2 regions of the Psychrobacillus sp. FSL K6-2365 genome follow, and region 2 is predicted to be linked to the other one. Evidence: a T-box and tRNA genes for the amino acid it is inferred to sense, from the RefSeq annotation. Region 2 holds a T-box; the other holds one or more tRNA genes.
What was found. A T-box is a leader RNA that pairs with one kind of tRNA and senses whether it is charged. The one in region 2 lies ahead of argS (arginine--tRNA ligase), so its partner is inferred to be a tRNA-Arg.
Positions count from the first base shown of each region.

Region 1: it has a tRNA-Arg gene. The T-box ahead of argS (arginine--tRNA ligase) is inferred to sense a tRNA for this amino acid. The anticodon was not compared.

Region 1 is NZ_JBBOOO010000001.1:2,981,962-2,991,391, forward strand. It holds gene menD (2-succinyl-5-enolpyruvyl-6-hydroxy-3-cyclohexene-1-carboxylic-acid synthase) at 1-616, opposite strand, end outside; gene MKY29_RS14855 (isochorismate synthase) at 609-1,970, opposite strand; gene MKY29_RS14860 (1,4-dihydroxy-2-naphthoate polyprenyltransferase) at 2,123-3,034, shown strand; gene MKY29_RS14865 (hypothetical protein) at 3,086-3,925, opposite strand; tRNA gene MKY29_RS14870 (tRNA-Glu) at 4,141-4,212, opposite strand; tRNA gene MKY29_RS14875 (tRNA-Ser) at 4,219-4,309, opposite strand; tRNA gene MKY29_RS14880 (tRNA-Asn) at 4,315-4,389, opposite strand; tRNA gene MKY29_RS14885 (tRNA-Ile) at 4,394-4,470, opposite strand; tRNA gene MKY29_RS14890 (tRNA-Gly) at 4,478-4,551, opposite strand; tRNA gene MKY29_RS14895 (tRNA-Phe) at 4,558-4,633, opposite strand; tRNA gene MKY29_RS14900 (tRNA-Asp) at 4,706-4,781, opposite strand; tRNA gene MKY29_RS14905 (tRNA-Met) at 4,785-4,859, opposite strand; tRNA gene MKY29_RS14910 (tRNA-Ser) at 4,948-5,040, opposite strand; tRNA gene MKY29_RS14915 (tRNA-Ile) at 5,051-5,127, opposite strand; tRNA gene MKY29_RS14920 (tRNA-Met) at 5,134-5,207, opposite strand; tRNA gene MKY29_RS14925 (tRNA-Ala) at 5,230-5,305, opposite strand; tRNA gene MKY29_RS14930 (tRNA-Pro) at 5,318-5,394, opposite strand; tRNA gene MKY29_RS14935 (tRNA-Arg) at 5,402-5,478, opposite strand; tRNA gene MKY29_RS14940 (tRNA-Leu) at 5,497-5,585, opposite strand; tRNA gene MKY29_RS14945 (tRNA-Gly) at 5,601-5,675, opposite strand; tRNA gene MKY29_RS14950 (tRNA-Leu) at 5,693-5,777, opposite strand; tRNA gene MKY29_RS14955 (tRNA-Lys) at 5,801-5,873, opposite strand; tRNA gene MKY29_RS14960 (tRNA-Thr) at 5,880-5,955, opposite strand; tRNA gene MKY29_RS14965 (tRNA-Val) at 5,969-6,044, opposite strand; rRNA gene rrf (5S ribosomal RNA) at 6,070-6,185, opposite strand; rRNA gene MKY29_RS14975 (23S ribosomal RNA) at 6,307-9,235, opposite strand.
Region 2 is NZ_JBBOOO010000001.1:2,106,329-2,115,758, forward strand. It holds gene MKY29_RS10095 (group-specific protein) at 234-632, opposite strand; gene MKY29_RS10100 (DinB family protein) at 645-1,115, opposite strand; gene MKY29_RS10105 (helix-turn-helix domain-containing protein) at 1,357-2,157, shown strand; gene MKY29_RS10110 (hypothetical protein) at 2,285-2,524, opposite strand; gene MKY29_RS10115 (Y-family DNA polymerase) at 2,701-3,954, opposite strand; gene MKY29_RS10120 (hypothetical protein) at 4,072-4,686, opposite strand; gene argS (arginine--tRNA ligase) at 5,091-6,770, opposite strand; T-box leader at 6,807-7,025, opposite strand; gene MKY29_RS10130 (GNAT family N-acetyltransferase) at 7,067-7,609, opposite strand; gene MKY29_RS10135 (hypothetical protein) at 7,722-7,952, shown strand; gene MKY29_RS10140 (ABC transporter permease) at 7,983-9,011, opposite strand; gene MKY29_RS10145 (ABC transporter permease subunit) at 9,008-9,430, opposite strand, start outside.

The DNA of each region.
Region 1 (9,430 bases), 880 kb from region 2:
GAAACTCTGCACTTGGCACTAACTTTCCTATTTCCGAAACTTGCATGTTCACATTTGATGTTGTTTGTTCCATATCAAGTAATAACGGTTCACGGAATGGTACATTTATATGGACTGGTCCCATCGGAAAAACTCTAGATGTAGACACTGCGCGCTGAATATGACGCTCTACAAAAGCAAGGCTCTCTTCATTTTGTTCGGGTAGTGGGAAATCTACACTCCACTTCACATGCTTTCCGTACAAATGAAGTTGATCGATTGCTTGTGGAGCTCCTACCTCTCTGAGTTCATGAGGCCGATCAGCTGTAATGACCAACAAAGGTACACGTGCGTAATATGCTTCCACTATCGCTGGGAAAAAATTTGCTGCTGCTGTTCCTGAAGTACATAAAAGAACAACAGGATTTTTTTTAGCTTTCGCAATACCAAGCGCAAAGTAACCAGCCGAGCGCTCATCTATTTGTCGATAAAATTGAAATCCTTCATGTTTAGCAAATGCATACGCAAGTGGAGTAGACCTTGAGCCAGGACACATTACTATATCCTGAACTCCTGCCTGTTTAATCGTTTCTACTAAGTGATTTACATAAGAAGTTAAATACTCGATGTTAGTCATTCATGTTTCCTCCAAGAGTTCGAAGCATCGGACGGAACTTCACTCGTGTTTCTTCAAATTCTTCTAAAGAGGATGATTCAGCAACAATTCCGCCACCTGCATATAAGTAGGCATGTTCATTTTCCACTAAAGCAGAACGTATCCCAACTGCGAACTCCCCGTCTCCTTCAGCATTTATCCAACCGATTGGAGCAGCATAATATCCACGATTCATCTGTTCGGATTCACGAATAATTTTAATCGCATCCTGACGAGGCTCTCCTCCTAATGCTGGTGTTGGGTGTAAAGCTTGTACTAATTCAAATAATGAAGACTCCTTTTTAAGGTCTCCTTCAATTGGAGAATATAGATGTTGGATATCTCTAATCTTCATAAGCTTTGGTCTAGTTGGTACTTTAATATCCTCACAATATTGCATAAATACCTTCTTAATCATTTCTACAACATATTTATGCTCACCTAAGTTTTTGGGATCTGTTAATAATGAATCTCCTAACTCTTTGTCCTCGAGAGAATTCTTCCCTCTTCTAATGGAACCCGCAAGCCCTGCAGATTGAGCTTTATTATTCTCCACTTTTACAAGTCGCTCAGGAGTTGCGCCAAAGAAGATTTTTTCATCATTCTCTAAACCAAATAAATAACTTTCTGGTTGCTCCATCGATGCATTATATATTGCCGTTGCAGGAGAAAAAGTATCGTTAAATGTTAGTTTTAGAGATCGGGCAATTACTACTTTTTGTATCTCATCTTCTCGGATTCTCTTCGTTACATCCTCTACAGCGTGCAAATATTCATCTTTCAAGCGATCTTCTCGTTTGATTAGTGTTGGTTTAGCATGTACCTTTAACTCTTTTACCTGAGCAGTGTGTATTAACGCATCTCTTTCTATACGTAGTTGTTCAAAAGGTTCCATGCTTTTCACTTCATCCGTTATATAATGAATATTAACGAATGCTTGGTCATGCTGAATAACTAACTGAAATTTAGATACGACAAAGAAGGCAGAAGGGAACGTATCCCATTCCGATGAAACCTTGTTTTTAGGATCAAATGAAAATCCACCAAATAGAATTGGAGATACATCTGCCTTTTCCTTTAATGAAGACTGACATAGTTTCTTCCACTTCGCATCAATATCCTTGTATCTATTATCTTCTAAATTATTTGCAATAATATGAGCATGTCCCAATCCTACTAAAGTTAACGTCTTCTCTTTGTTTTGCCAAAAATAACGTTTCCCTCTATATAATTCATCCCCTGCTTCAAAGAATGCCTGGGCAGACAATCTTGAGACTTCTATTGTTTCCGTATAAAAACGGTATTTTGTATCAATGGTACCGGTGGTTTTCGGCATAAATATGACCTCCGTTTAATAACTACTCTTTTATCTAGGTTAATTAAATTACTCTACCCTTAATCATACATCTTTCTACACATTTCAGCACACATTTAGCCATAAATTTATGCTAAAATTGAGATTGGATTCTTTTAAAGGAGAGAAAAATTATGTCACATGAATTTCAAGCAGACAAAGGTTGGCGTGTTTGGTGGAAATTAACAAGGCCACATACTCTTACTGCTTCATTTGCACCTGTTTTTTTAGGTACAATGATTGCCCTATACGAGGCAAATATTGACTGGCTATTATTTATTGCTATGTTATTAGCTTGTCTTCTAATACAAGCTGCTACAAATATGTTTAACGAGTATTATGATTTTGTACGAGGACTTGATAGTGAGGAATCGGTTGGTATAGGAGGAGCAATAGTACGTAATGGTGTAAAACCCAAAACCGTTATGCAACTAGCTCTATTACTATATTTAATAGCAGCTATTTTAGGAATTTATATTTGTTATGAAAGCTCTTGGCTATTATTAGTAGTTGGTGCAATTTCTATGGCCGTTGGATACTTCTATACTGGTGGACCTTACCCTATTTCTAGTACTCCATTTGGAGAGTTATTCAGTGGATTGTTCATGGGAATGCTCATTGTTTTAATTGCAGTATATATTCAAGTTGGTTCAGTACCACTATTTGCTGTTTGGTTATCTGTACCAAGTGCCCTGTTAGTTGCTGCAATAATGCTTTCTAATAATATTCGCGATTTAGTCGAAGACACCATAGGTGGACGAAAAACGATGGCTATATTAGTTGGTAGGAAGAACGCCATTACTATTTTAGCTTCTTATTTTATTTTGTCTTATCTTTGGATTATTGCTTTAGTTGTTTTGCAAATAATCACTCCATGGAGTTTATTGGTTTTGTTAAGTATGAAAAAACCTATACATGCGATAAAACTATTTAAACAAACAGAAAATCCAGTTCAGGTTGCGCCTGCTATGAAAGACACCGCACTTACGAATACGATTTTTGTATTCCTTTTAGGCTTAGGTCTATTGATTGGCTATTATGTATAATATTTTAAAAAACCAGAATGCTATTAAAAAGCTAGCACTCTGGTTTTTTTCTTATTTATATGATAATAACTCTGCTTTAAGTACACCTTTTTTATCGACAAGCTTGATAATTCCGATTCCGGGTGCGATATAGAACGTGTAGCCATAGTTTGTACGAACAACTACCACGTTTTGGAATGTTCCGGCTTTTACTTTAACCGTACTAGTAGTACTTTCCACAAATACATTATAAAAAGCTTGATTGTTGTCCTCTGTTAGATAATATTCTCTCGTTGTTTTTCCTTCAATCAATGGAAAAGCGAGATCAAGTATGGCCCAATCTGTATGACTTACCCCAAATATTAAACGATCTTTACGTTCAATATAAGTAAAATTATTTAGGATATCACCTTTCTTCTTTAAAAAAGCTTCCGTCATATCGTATTCAGAATTATAGGAATCACTAACAGTAAATTCATTTTGTGTATTTTCAGTAAAGCTAGGAGAATAAACAAGCTTCATCCCTGCTTTTGGTGTTAGCCCACCTATTACTTCTTTATTAAGCAAAGCTAGCTTACTTTTAGATGGAGTTTCATATTTCACTTTAGAACCTTTTTGTATGAAACTACTTGCCCCTACTCCATATAAGCCACCATTTGTTCCCTTATACGTATAGACTCTATATTCATCACCTTTTTTTAGTGTGCGTACTTTATTAAGTGATCCATTGGAGCCAACTTTAACTAAATTCGTGTCTGCAAGAATTGTTACTTTACCTATTTGCCCTTGTTTTAACTCTGTTTTTCCCCACATAACTTTGTTTGTAGCTGCGTCTGCTTGCATGTGACCTAAGCTTGTGAAGCCTAACGCTAGTACAAGTATGAGCATAACTTTACTAAATTTTTGAAACAACTATAACCTCTCCCTTCAATAGAAATGATATCATATTTTAAATTCACTCTATATATAACCTAGGGTTCATTATTTATGCGTTATCACTGGTCATTATGTTGTATGCATTCTATTGAATGACCGTTCCATACATCGACATAGAAAAAGAGAAAGGAATAAAATAAAAGTTAAAAATAAAAAAAGGTAACCAATGATTGGTTACCTTTTTTTGAGTATGACCCCTACGGGATTCGAACCCGTGTTACCGCCGTGAAAGGGCGGTGTCTTAACCGCTTGACCAAGGGGCCAATATATGGCGGAGAAGGAGGGATTTGAACCCTCGCGCCGGTTGCCCGACCTACACCCTTAGCAGGGGCGCCTCTTCAGCCACTTGAGTACTTCCCCATATATGGCTCCGAAGGTAGGACTCGAACCTACGACCGATCGATTAACAGTCGATTGCTCTACCACTGAGCTACTTCGGAATAATGGTGGGCCTAAATGGACTCGAACCATCGACCTCACGCTTATCAGGCGTGCGCTCTAACCAGCTGAGCTATAGGCCCATTATTTTGGAGCGGGTGAAGAGAATCGAACTCTCATCATCAGCTTGGAAGGCTGAGGTTTTACCACTAAACTACACCCGCATTAAATGGTGGCTCAGGACGGAATCGAACCGCCGACACAAGGATTTTCAGTCCTTTGCTCTACCGACTGAGCTACTGAGCCTCTTCAATTTTAAATTAAGCTAATTATTCAAGCCAAATTTCCAATTGATATGTATTAACATTCATATATAAATGGCGGTCCCGACCGGGATCGAACCGGCGATCTCCTGCGTGACAGGCAGGCATGTTAACCGCTACACCACGGGACCATTTGGTTGCGGGGACAGGATTTGAACCTGCGACCTTCGGGTTATGAGCCCGACGAGCTACCACTGCTCCACCCCGCGACGTTATATATTTACAAAATCGATGGTACATTGCTTAAAAATAGTGAGACACATTCTTCGGCTTACACCTGCATCAATTAGATTAAAATGGAGGAGGAAGAGGGATTCGAACCCCCGCGCGGTATGACCCGCCTGTCGGTTTTCAAGACCGATCCCTTCAGCCAGACTTGGGTATTCCTCCAAGATATTGATGGTGGACCTTGCAGGACTCGAACCTGCGACCGGACGGTTATGAGCCGTCTGCTCTAACCAACTGAGCTAAAGGTCCTTAAGATGGCGGCAGAGGGAGTCGAACCCACGACCTTTCGGGTATGAACCGAGTGCTCTAGCCAACTGAGCTACACCGCCAAGATTTCAACTTTTTTTAAAATGGTGGAGCCTAGCGGGATCGAACCGCTGACCTCCTGCGTGCAAGGCAGGCGCTCTCCCAGCTGAGCTAAGGCCCCGAAAATAATAACTGGTCGGGAAGACAGGATTCGAACCTGCGACCCCTTGGTCCCAAACCAAGTGCTCTACCAAGCTGAGCTACTTCCCGTCAAATATGGTGCGCTCGGCAGGACTCGAACCTGCAACCTCTTGATTCGTAGTCAAGTGCTCTATCCAATTGAGCTACGAGCGCATATGTTTTTCATAAAAGTGGTGCCGAGGACCGGAATCGAACCGGTACGGTAGTCACCTACCGCAGGATTTTAAGTCCTGTGCGTCTGCCAGTTCCGCCACCCCGGCACTTTAGTGAATCTTTGGAGCGGAAGACGAGGTTCGAACTCGCGACCCCCACCTTGGCAAGGTGGTGTTCTACCACTGAACTACTTCCGCTCGGTTATTAAATTAAATGGTGCGGGTGAAGGGAGTCGAACCCCCACGCCTTGCGGCGCTAGATCCTAAGTCTAGTGCGTCTGCCAGTTCCGCCACACCCGCATACATTATTCACTATAAAGTGATGAGCCATGTAGGATTCGAACCTACGACCCTCTGATTAAAAGTCAGATGCTCTACCAACTGAGCTAATGGCTCTAAAAATGGTGCCGGAGAAAGGACTTGAACCCTCAACCTACTGATTACAAGTCAGTTGCTCTACCAGTTGAGCTACTCCGGCAGGAGTAAATATATGGTGGAGGATGACGGGCTCGAACCGCCGACCCTCTGCTTGTAAGGCAGATGCTCTCCCAGCTGAGCTAATCCTCCTGGGTAAATTATGTATTTATTGCAAGCCCAGCGACGTCCTACTCTCACAGGGGGAGACCCCCAACTACCATCGGCGCTGAAGAGCTTAACTTCCGTGTTCGGTATGGGAACGGGTGTGACCTCTTCGCCATCATCACTAGACTTGAATACTTTTGAAAGACATGCTTTATTATAACAACTCTGTAGAATTTTTCAAGGGTTATTTAATAAAAAATTTATTCTTTCAAAACTGGATAAACGACATTGTTACGTTAAACAAAATTTGGTTAAGTCCTCGATCGATTAGTATTCGTCAGCTGCACGTGTCGCCACGCTTCCACCCCGAACCTATCTACCTCATCGTCTTTGAGGGATCTTACTTACTTGCGTAATGGGAAATCTCATCTTGAGGGGGGCTTCGTGCTTAGATGCTTTCAGCACTTATCCCGTCCACACATAGCTACCCAGCGATGCTCTTGGCAGAACAACTGGTACACCAGCGGTGTGTCCATCCCGGTCCTCTCGTACTAAGGACAGCTCCTCTCAAATTTCCTACGCCCACGACGGATAGGGACCGAACTGTCTCACGACGTTCTGAACCCAGCTCGCGTACCGCTTTAATGGGCGAACAGCCCAACCCTTGGGACCGACTACAGCCCCAGGATGCGATGAGCCGACATCGAGGTGCCAAACCTCCCCGTCGATGTGGACTCTTGGGGGAGATAAGCCTGTTATCCCCGGGGTAGCTTTTATCCGTTGAGCGATGGCCCTTCCATGCGGAACCACCGGATCACTAAGCCCGTCTTTCGACCCTGCTCGACTTGTAGGTCTCGCAGTCAAGCTCCCTTCTGCCTTTACACTCTTCGAATGATTTCCAACCATTCTGAGGGAACCTTTGGGCGCCTCCGTTACACTTTAGGAGGCGACCGCCCCAGTCAAACTACCCGCCTGACACTGTCTCCTACCCGGGTTACGGGTATGGGTTAGAATTTCAATACAACCAGGGCAGTATCCCACCGACGCCTCCTCCGAAGCTGGCGCTCCGGGCTCTAAGGCTCCTGCCTATCCTGTACAAGTTGCACCAAAATTCAATATCAAGCTATAGTAAAGCTCCACGGGGTCTTTCCGTCCTGTCGCGGGTAACCTGCATCTTCACAGGTACTATAATTTCACCGAGTCTCTCGTTGAGACAGTGCCCAGATCGTTACGCCTTTCGTGCGGGTCGGAACTTACCCGACAAGGAATTTCGCTACCTTAGGACCGTTATAGTTACGGCCGCCGTTTACTGGGGCTTCAATTCGCACCTTCGCTTGCGCTAAGCACTCCTCTTAACCTTCCAGCACCGGGCAGGCGTCAGCCCCTATACTTCACCTTACGGTTTTGCAGAGACCTGTGTTTTTGCTAAACAGTCGCCTGGGCCTATTCACTGCGGCTCTTCTAGGCTATGCACCCAAAAGAGCACCCCTTCTCCCGAAGTTACGGGGTCATTTTGCCGAGTTCCTTAACGAGAGTTCTCTCGCTCACCTTAGGATTCTCTCCTCGACTACCTGTGTCGGTTTGCGGTACGGGCACCTATCACCTCGCTAGAGGCTTTTCTTGGCAGTGTGAAATCAGGAACTCCGGACATACGTCCTCGCCATCACAGCTCAATGTTATAGAATGCGGATTTGCCTACATTCACACCTTACTGCTTGGACATGCATAACCAACAGCATGCTTACCCTATCCTTCTGCGTCCCCCCATTACTCAAACGGTGGTTTGGTGGTACAGGAATATCAACCTGTTATCCATCGCCTACGCCTATCGGCCTCGGCTTAGGTCCCGACTAACCCTGAGCGGACGAGCCTTCCTCAGGAAACCTTAGTCATACGGTGGACGGGATTCTCACCCGTCTTTCGCTACTCATACCGGCATTCTCACTTCTAAGCGCTCCACCAGTCCTTCCGGTCTGACTTCAACGCCCTTAGAACGCTCTCCTACCACTGATACCAAAGGTATCAATCCACAGCTTCGGTGATTTGTTTAGCCCCGATACATTTTCGGCGCAGCGTCACTCGACCAGTGAGCTATTACGCACTCTTTAAATGATGGCTGCTTCTAAGCCAACATCCTGGTTGTCTAAGCAACGCCACATCCTTTTCCACTTAACAAATACTTTGGGACCTTAGCTGGTGGTCTGGGCTGTTTCCCTCTTGACTACGGATCTTATCACTCGCAGTCTGACTCCCAAACATAAATCATTGGCATTCGGAGTTTGTCTGAATTCGGTAACCCGGGATGGGCCCCTAGTCCAAACAGTGCTCTACCTCCAAGATTCTAACGTTTGAGGCTAGCCCTAAAGCTATTTCGGAGAGAACCAGCTATCTCCAGGTTCGATTGGAATTTCTCCGCTACCCACACCTCATCCCCGCACTTTTCAACGTGCGTGGGTTCGGACCTCCAGTAAGTGTTACCTTACCTTCATCCTGGACATGGGTAGATCACCTGGTTTCGGGTCTACGACCACATACTCATTCGCCCTATTCAGACTCGCTTTCGCTGCGGCTCCGTCTTCTCAACTTAACCTTGCATGTAATCGTAACTCGCCGGTTCATTCTACAAAAGGCACGCTATCACCCATTAACGGGCTCTAACTACTTGTAGGCACACGGTTTCAGGATCTATTTCACTCCCCTTCCGGGGTGCTTTTCACCTTTCCCTCACGGTACTGGTTCACTATCGGTCACTAGGTAGTATTTAGCCTTGGGAGATGGTCCTCCCGGATTCCGACGGAATTTCACGTGTTCCGCCGTACTCAGGATACACTCAAGAGAGAATGAATTTTGGACTACGGGGCTTTTACCCTATCCTGCGGACCTTTCCAGATCGCTTCGTCTAACTCATTCCTTTGTAACTCTATGTAGAGTGTCCTACAACCCCAAGAGGCAAGCCTCTTGGTTTGGGCTATTCCCGTTTCGCTCGCCGCTACTCAGGGAATCGATTTTTCTTTCTCTTCCTCCAGGTACTTAGATGTTTCAGTTCCCTGGGTGTGTCTCAGATGCGCTATGTATTCACGCAAATGTACTGCTCCATTACGAACAGTGGGTTTCCCCATTCGGAAATCTCCGGATCAAAGCTCACTTACAGCTCCCCGAAGCATATCGGTGTTAGTGCCGTCCTTCGTCGACTCCTAGTGCCAAGGCATTCACCGTGCGCCCTTATTAACTTAACCTAAAAGTTAAAAAGTCTTACACGTTGTGATTACGTAAATAATCACAACAGAATTTCTTGTTGTTTATTGTTTCAATGTCGTTTTATCCAGTTTTCAAAGAACAAAGGTTTGCTCACTTTGCGACGAGTAATCGCAGGAGCAAGAGTTGAATCTTCATATAAAAATGAACATTCAAAACTGAACTGCAAAACGTTA
Region 2 (9,430 bases):
TTTATTGGATGACTTATTTAACTAACTAACTAGCTGGCATTAAGTGAAGAAGAAAAAAGAGCTGTATTATCAATCCACTTTATTTCACTAAAGTATCCATTTTTTATTTTAGAACTACAGCATAATCAAATATTTCTTGATATAGTTCATTCCAGTCTTATTCTTTCAGCAGACTCAAACTTTACTTAAAAATCGTGTAGTCGTTCAATGTCCATACGATGGAATACTTCTACTTACGATAGTTTAAGTGATTTACTGTCTATAATTTCAACTAACTCATCTAATGTTCCAAAGCATTTTTCGATTTCGGGTAAATGATAAAAGGTACTTGTTGTTTCAATATTATCTATCTCCTTGTTTTGTGAATACAGATAGATATTTTTCCTATTTCCAATAGCAATACCTAGTTCAATGTGGCTCCCTTTACCTGCTGGTAATATAACTACAACAAAATCAGCTTCTATTACAGCAGTTTTCTCTTTTTCACCTATTATCTTTAATTCTTCTAATGTTGTTACATTTTCATTTACAGTCCAATCATACGTATGGATATACCCTCTATTCTTTAAATTTTCACTAACATATCTCACCAACTCTATATTTTTAAAGCTAGATGCAATATAAAACTTCATAGTTTCCCCCTTTTATTGTTTAATAGTTCTATAAATCCTTTTGATGGATTCCATATGTAGTGCTTCGTGATAGAAACTGAATAGAAATGTTTCTCCAAGTGTGTGAAATGTAATGCCAACCTTGTTAGTGAAAGGTTCAGGTAATTTTTTTTGTAGATTTCCAGGTAGGGAATTTTCTATTCTTTGTTTTTGTGCAATCAGTTCATCCGAAATTGCTGCGAGTGAAGGTGGAGTTCCAATCCAATTAGCTGGTTTCGTGCCTGCACTAAAAAAGACTTCATATGCTTCAGGAAGAGTCATCTTATCTCCTGAGACACCAAATACTAGTTTTTCCTGTATATATGCAATGTGACCAAAATTCCAACGAATATTATTCGAAAATCCTTTTGGAATAATATCTGCTAGTTCCTCGGGTATTTGTTGGATAGATTTTTCTGTTATTCCCCTTACTGTCTGCATATGCTCAAAAATTTTTTGTTCCAATCCTACTCCCCCTAATTTCGTTTAATGCTCCTGTCCTTAAATGTATTCTCCTCGATTGCTCTAAATCCCTTCTCATTTTCCATATAAAAAATGACCCCCTTTGTTGGAAGTCATTATTTTAAAGTTCTGTTTACTGTGCTATCTATTCATATTGTATCCTTTCTCCCTATTTTCTTCTATGTAATGGTTGGGAAGCAGTTGACTAATCGCAAATTCACTTCGGACTCTAGGGGGAAATTAGATGACTATCTATCTAAAGACATTTCAAGTATTTGAAAGCGTTCAAGAAATGGATACACATATTAGGTCGCATATAACGCAGAATTGTTATAAGTTAAATGATACGGATCGTGCAGTGCTATCTTTGCTCGCGCAGTATGCGTGTAAATATGCTGGAGCTACTCATTTGAAAGTTGAGACAATTTCTCAAGCAATAACTAAATCGGATGCGACTGTTCGAAGGACGTTGCGCAAGCTAGAAAGCCTTCATGTCATTAAGAGAATCTCAACTATTCGACGTGTGACAAAGGGTTATGGAGCTAATATTTTAATCATTTTGCCTTTCGATGACCAATCGGAAATGATCAGTCGAGTAGATTCTCAAACGCTAGTAAATCCAAGTACTGAACAGCACCTTTCGCAAGAAGAAACGTATTATTCTTTAAGCTCTAAAAAAGAATTATTACATAAAACGTATTCTAACGAAATTGTATCCTCTTCATTTTCCGTAGATAATTCTACAAATAAAAATTTGAGTACATTCTACCAACTGTTCCAATCAACTATTTTCTCGATGCTTGGAGAAGACCAAAAGACAGTAAGTCAATTATATGGTGTTTACCGTAGCCTGACTTACCGTGTTACTAATTACTTTCCTCAGCATAAGGACTTCTATGAAAAAATTGGATACCAGGCATTGACTATTTCATTGCATGCATCACAAAAGAAAAAAGTTCACAATCTTGCAGGTTATTACGTGGGTATTTTCGAAAAAATTTGCCAAAGAGACTTGTTTAAATTCTATGCGGAGTTTGAGGAGTGACCTATAGGCTTAGGTTTCACTGGTATTTCAAGTTACTTATGCGTGCCTCTCGAGAAAAGGAATTACTCCTCTTAACTAACTCTTTAGTAAAAATGCGACTGTTTCTGTTGAAACAATAGCTTCCGATTTATCCTTTAATTGACTTCAATTTTTTCTTGCTTATGAACCAAATTAATATCGTTAGAACAAGTAGTATTATCGGAGTCAAACCAACATATTTCCATTCATTATTTGCCCCTGAAAAGTAATATGCTATCGGTATGAATGTGAAAGTACTAATTATTATGTACACCCAAGACCTTTTAACAATACCCAGCATTAAAGCTAAAATTGAAACAAATAATGAAAGCTGCCATAATAATAACATTTTTGCACCTCCATTTAGCTTGGTCTTTCTACAACTAATTCCTTACTTATCTACAGTATCAAAGAACATGTGAAAGAATGCCGCGTGATGTAGCCATAAATACGTTTAAGGATTTGACTTGGCACAGCATAATTTCTTTACTATGTCATTCCCTTTTACGGGCTGACTCTTTCCTTTTACTTTTTATGCCCACCAAGTAATCCTGCACGTGTTCTTGCAGTTCCTGCTTCTGTGTAAGATACTGCACGTAAAATTGCAGTAGATCCGTATTTACTACGTAAGGCATCCATAGTTTTTCCAAGCTTTCGTTCTTTCCATTTATTTTCTTCAAACAAACTTAATTGCATCGAATACTCTGGTTCTAAATTGGTAATCGAGATGGATAATTTCCGAACAGGACGGCGATCGTAAAATTCATCAAAGATTTGTTCACATACTTTATAAATGGTCAATGTAGCATTTGTAGGTTCATCGATAGAACGAGAGCGATTGAAACCTCCGCCAAATTCGTCTTGGCTGTACCCAACGGATAGATGTATCGTTCTACCAACCATCTCTGCTTCACGTGCACGCCTAGCAACATCCTCACACATTTCTAAAACGACTGCCATAACTTCTTTTTTACTACGATAATCCCGAAATAATATTTGACCCTTTCCATAACTAATTTGTCCTTCTGCTAGAGGTGCTCCAAGCTCGGATATATCTACTCCCCACGCATGAAAATAAAGTTGGTTTCCCATCACACCAAACTTCTCCTCGAGTAGAGATAATGGAGTATTTGCTAATTGCCCAACCTTGAAAATCCCCATATTATTTAGAGTCTTTTGGAGACGAGAACCAATCCCCCACATTTCACTTAAGGGAGTTACTGGCCACAATTTCTCCTGAACGTCATCATACGTCCATTTAGCAAAACCAGTTTTTTTCGCTTCTAGGTCTAGGGCTAACTTAGCCATAAGCATATTAGGTCCCATTCCAACCGCACAAGGTAATTGAAATTGAGCATACAGTTCATCTTGAATACGTTTTATTGTGTTTTCAACGGGCCCCCAAAGCTTTTCTGTTCCTCCAAGATCTACGAAACACTCGTCAACACTGTATACATGAATTGATTCGTGAGGGACAAACTGGTGTAAATAGCGTGTAATTTCCATAGATACTCGAACGAAAAACTCCATTTTAGGTTCGATAAGATGTATCGAAGGATGATCTGGTATTTCAAACAAACGAGTTCCAGTCTTTACACCAAACTGTTTTTTCATAGGTGGAGATGCAGCAAGCACAATACTTCCTTTTTGCTGCAAATTTCCGATGACCGCAATCGGGGTATTCGTAACATCCAGACCTGCGTCTGCTGCTGCACAACTTGCAAAAAAACTTCGTATATCAATGCATATAATTTGCCGATTTTTTAGTCCCTCATACATATTATTTACTCCCTTCTAGGAATGTACGTTCTCTATAGTATATTACGAACACAAGTTCTTATTCAATGGTAAATAATTGTGTATGAAAAAACGCTCTTATCGTAGGAATGCTTTTAATTATTCGAGATTAATGACAAATTCGAGACCGGTAAGGTTCTCTTTTAAATGACTCGTATACTCAGTAAAAATTAAACTTAATCCGGTTAAATCATCTGGCAGTGCTGGAGATACAATAAATTTGTGTGTAAAATGACCTTCCGATCCTCTTTTTCCAGTAGTACGACAATCAAAATTATCATTGATGTATAGATATAAAGCACCTTCAGAACGACTCCGACGCATTTCCTCCAGAGGATCGGAAATGTTCGGGGCATCCCAATCTATAGTAAGGTATATTACACTTGCATTGTCAAACTGCCGAATGAATGTAATTGCATATAAACGTTCATCCTTTTCAATCGCTTTCATAACTGGCAGATGTCTTCTGAAATTATTTGGTTCAACCTGTGGCCGAAAGATTTCCTCATTTCTCAATAATCCAAATAACGAGTTTAACAAATCCACATAAACTCCATACTTTTCCGCCCAATTGGAGATCGATTCAATTGGTGGAACACCTGGATTGTTGTTTGAAAGCTCTTTACGTTGTTTTAAAAGTTCACATAATTGGTCATCGAGCGGCAAAAGCTTTTGGTCATAATAGTCAGATTGATTCACTTCTCTATTTTTCATATAAGTCTTCCTTTCCTATTTCTTCCGGTTTAACTCATTGATTTGTTCAACGGCATCATCCACATTTTCGACTAAATTACTTCGATGGAAAGATTAAATGATTTCACGGCTCAATGGCTTCGTCCAGATTTCCGATAATGAGAATTATTATGAGAAAGTCCGATTTTATTTGCAATTAGAATTGCTATATCTGCACTATTCCCGGTTATATTATTTTTTCTAGAAAATATGCATCCAGAGCTTTTATACTGATTCAATTATCTTTATCAACTATCCTCCAATCCGTACTACCATACTTATTCTATCTAAGGTCAAAAATCCCTTCATATAGCCCTCAAATAAAACAACACTCCCAGGCTAGCGGGAGTGTTAATTAATCAAATTGTATATGAGTTCTATTAGTATTACATTTTCTCTGGAGCTGGTACACCTAGAAGTCGTAAGGATTCCTTCAGGACAACAGAAACTGAAAATGCGAATGCTAACTTAGAAGAAGTCGTTCCATCATCGGCTAAAATTTTTGTTCTAGCATAATATTTATTGAACTGGCGCGCAAGCAGTAAACTGAACTTTGCAATTTGGGATGGATCCGCATTATCAAATGCCTTTTCTACTACACGTGGAAAATCCTCGAGTAGCTGGATAATTGGCCAAGCTTCAACCCCAATTGAAGAAAAAGTGAATGCTTCAGCCTCAAAGCTACCTTTTTGAAGCAATGAACAAATTCGAGCATTGGTATATTGTACATAAGGACCAGTTTCTCCCTCAAAGTTAAGCATCTGTTCCAACGAGAACTCAATATCATTCATCCGGTCATTTTTTAAATCATTGAAAATCACTGCACCTACTCCAACTTGTTTTGCAACTTCTTCCTTATTTTCTAATGTTGGATTTTTCTCTTCAATATTATGCTGAGCAGTCTTAATAGCATCAGTTATTACGTCCGCAAGCAATATGACTTTACCTTTACGTGTAGACATCTTTTTACCGTCTTTGAGCATCATACCAAATGGAACATGCACTAGATTTTTGGACCATTCAAATCCCATTTTTTCTAGTACAGAAAAAAGTTGTTTAAAGTGAAGTGTTTGTTCATTCCCCACAACATAAAACGTTTTACACGCATGAAATGTTTGATGACGATACATAGCTGCTGCTAGATCGCGTGTCGCATAAAGAGTCGCCCCATCTTTTTTGGTAATCAGACTAGGTGGCATATCTTCGAGTTCTACTACAAAAGCACCGTTAGATTCAATTAACAATCCCTTTTTCTTTAAGTCGTCAACTACTCTAGACATTTTATCATTATAAAAAGCCTCCCCAGCATAAGAGTCAAAATGAACTCCTAAAAGTTCATATATTATTTGGAACTCCTTTAAAGATGCTTCTTTAAACCAATTCCATAGGGTTAGAGCCTCTTCGTCACCTTCTTCAAGTAATTTAAAAGCTGCACGAGCCTGATCATTTAAAGAATCATCTTTTTCTGCCAGATCATGAAAATGTACATAAATCTTCAATAACTCTTCAATAGGTGCTGCAAGTATTTTCTCTTTGCTTCCCCATAATTTATAAGCAACTATCAGCTTGCCAAATTGTGTACCCCAATCTCCTAAATGATTAATGCGAATAGCTTCATACCCATTCTTCTCCGCAATATTTGCTAAGGAGTTACCGATTACAGTTGAACGTAGATGCCCCATGGAAAAAGGCTTCGCTATATTCGGTGAGGAAAAATCGATTACAATTTTTTCATGCATGCTATTTTTACTTCCATACTTCTGTAGATCCGTCATAATAGAATGTAAAACTTGGTTTGTAACAAAAGCTTGATTGAGGAAAATATTCACGTATCCACCAGCGACTTGAACGCTAGCTATTAATTGACCCTCTAGTTTCGCACTTAACTCTAACGCTATTTGCTGTGGAGCTTTACGTAATTTTTTGGCTAATGTAAAACAAGGAAATGCAATATCTCCCAATTCTGTCTGTTTTGGCTTTTCCAGTAACAGTTCTACTTGTTCAGCAGTCCATTCATTTTCTAAAGCAATTGAAATGACATTTGCGATTTGATTTGTCAGGTTCATGTATTTTCCTCCCATATAAAAAGCTCTCGTCTCTAAATAAGAGACGAGAGCTAAAATTCCCGTGGTACCACTCTAGTTGCCACAATTGTGACCGCTTTTCCGTTCGTAACGAGGTGCCTTCCCCGATTTTCCCTACTAGACTTTCAGGACATTTCTCCAAAGTGCGGTTCATCGATTCTTCGTGTATTAGGCTCCCACCATCCCTAACTCGCTTCCCAGTCTCGTATCGACTACTCTCTTCTTCAATGAATTTAACATTATGATTTTAGATATCTTACAAGAAGTTCAAAATTATGTCAACTGTCTAAATCATCTTTTAAAATAGAATACATATACAAATCATCAAATTTTCCACAAGTATATTCATAATGTCTTAGTAAGCCCTCTCTTTTAAACCCCTGTTTCTCCACTAACTTTTGTGAAGGGGCATTGGCTGGTTCGATCAAGGCTTCGATTCGTTCGAATGAATAATGATTAAAACCAAACTTAATAACTGCTTCTAGAGCTTCAAAAGCAATTCCTTTTCCCCAATATTCTTTGCTTAATTCGAATCCCACCTCAGCACGGTAATTTTTTGTACTTCTATTAAGAAATCCACAACTTCCGATAACCTTTCCAGCATCTTTTAGCGTAATTCCCCATCTAATGCCAGATCCATCTTTGTGGATAGACTGATACCAACTGATTTCATCCAGTGCGTCTTCTACAGATTGAAAAGGTTCCAATCCCATATGTTTTACAACATTCTTATCTGACAAATAGCGTAACATGTCAGAAGCATCCTCGTTTGTAACTTCTCTTAATAATAATCTTGACGTTTCAATAATTGGCATAGTCATTGTTAAAACCTCGATTCATTTGTAAAATAAATTTGCTTAGCAAAAGATAAAACCCAAACCTCGAATAGAACAACCTCTCCTTTGTCATATTAACTACAAAGGAGATGATATAATGCCACGAAGAAGTGACAATCAACATGTGAATCCCACTCCACATATTGATGGTGAAAAAGAAAATATAATAAATGATCCAACGGCAACTGCTGGTGCTACAATCGGTATTAAATTGAATGCAAAAGAAGAATTTGCTCAAGAAAGAAATCCATTCAACTATCTTCCAAAACGGGATAAAGAAATGAAACCATTTGAAAAGTTAACAAGAGGTAAAAAAGTAGAAGAATAAATGTTCCAAACAAAAGCTGCAGATAACTTTCTACAGTTTTTGTTTTTCCTTATAAAGTAACTGCATTTTTTCTTTTAGTTGCTGTTGATTCCACTCCACAGTTTTATCTGAGACAAAAGAGACTTTCTTACGCCTTGGTATTTTCACTTGACCACTAACAGCTCGAGTATAGCCTTCTATCATCGAAGCAATGGCTAAAATGACAAGTGCAAAGCAAATAGCTGGACCTAGCGGCAACCAAGGAACTCCCTGCAAATAACGGAAGGAGGATCCAAAAAGACCTGCCCATTCATAGGCAATCGATTTAGGGGGATCACCCATCATTGGATCATAACTGACATCTGTCCCTCCGATATACAATTGTAAAAGTCCTAAATGAGTGAAGACAACTAATGTTTCTACGACCTGCTGACCATATAAAACGAATAGCTTTTCTCGCATCATTGGGAATAGATGTCTAGTAATAATTCGGGACTTACTTGCCCCTAGAGTTCTCGAGGCTAAAATATATTCCTGCTGATACAATAAGTTCGCTTCATTGCCAATAAGTGCAGAAACAATCGGCACTGTAATAATGGCCATTAAAACGACTTGTATGACAATACGCTCCCAGACAGTTGTGGAGAATCCTTCCATCGGCTCCCATAACACCGGATAGAGCATTAAATAGGAAAAAATAGTCATCGGTACATAATGAAGAGGATCGATGAAACTATTAATCGTTCTACGACGTTTTTGCCAATAGGTCCCGATTGCAAATCCTAATGGTACGGCTATTAGCATACGTACTGCAGCGACACCCATAGCTGAAATAATCGTATACTTTGCTCCGAGCATAATTTTAGCGAACATATCAAAGCCATACTGATCGGTCCCTAGCGGATGCTGCCAGCTTGGAGAAAGCGGTGCGGCCTCGATAACTCTCCCTTTTTCCATTATAAAATAGGTTTGCTTCGGGTCTGGACCATTTATCCATTCAAATACAAAGCTTCCGATAAGAAAGAAAGCTAATATGAGAAAACCAAATACAAAATAAGGTTGTTTCCATAGCAATTTCATAATATAGCACCTCCACGGCTTGTCCGACGTAAAAAGTACCACTCAAAAAAGCTATATACGATGAACACTGGTATGAAAAAGCTACATACAGTTATTAAAAATAACTCTCCAGATAAATGCTCACTTAAGTGGAACATAATACCCGGCATATTGAACATTCGCTCTAAGATGAATAAATTGGATAGCATAAACCACATCGTTTTTTTGGACTGAAAGAAAATACTAATGATAGCATTACGAAAAATATGTATAAATAAAATGATGACCTTATTAAATCCAAGTGATCTAGCGAGCTCTACATACAACTTTCTTTCTTCTGCTTCAAAAGTCAGCATACTTAAGCGGTAAAGCTGAACCATCGGCAAAATCATTAAACAAAAAACTGGGAGCAGGTAGATTTTTTCTCCTCCAGTTGATGC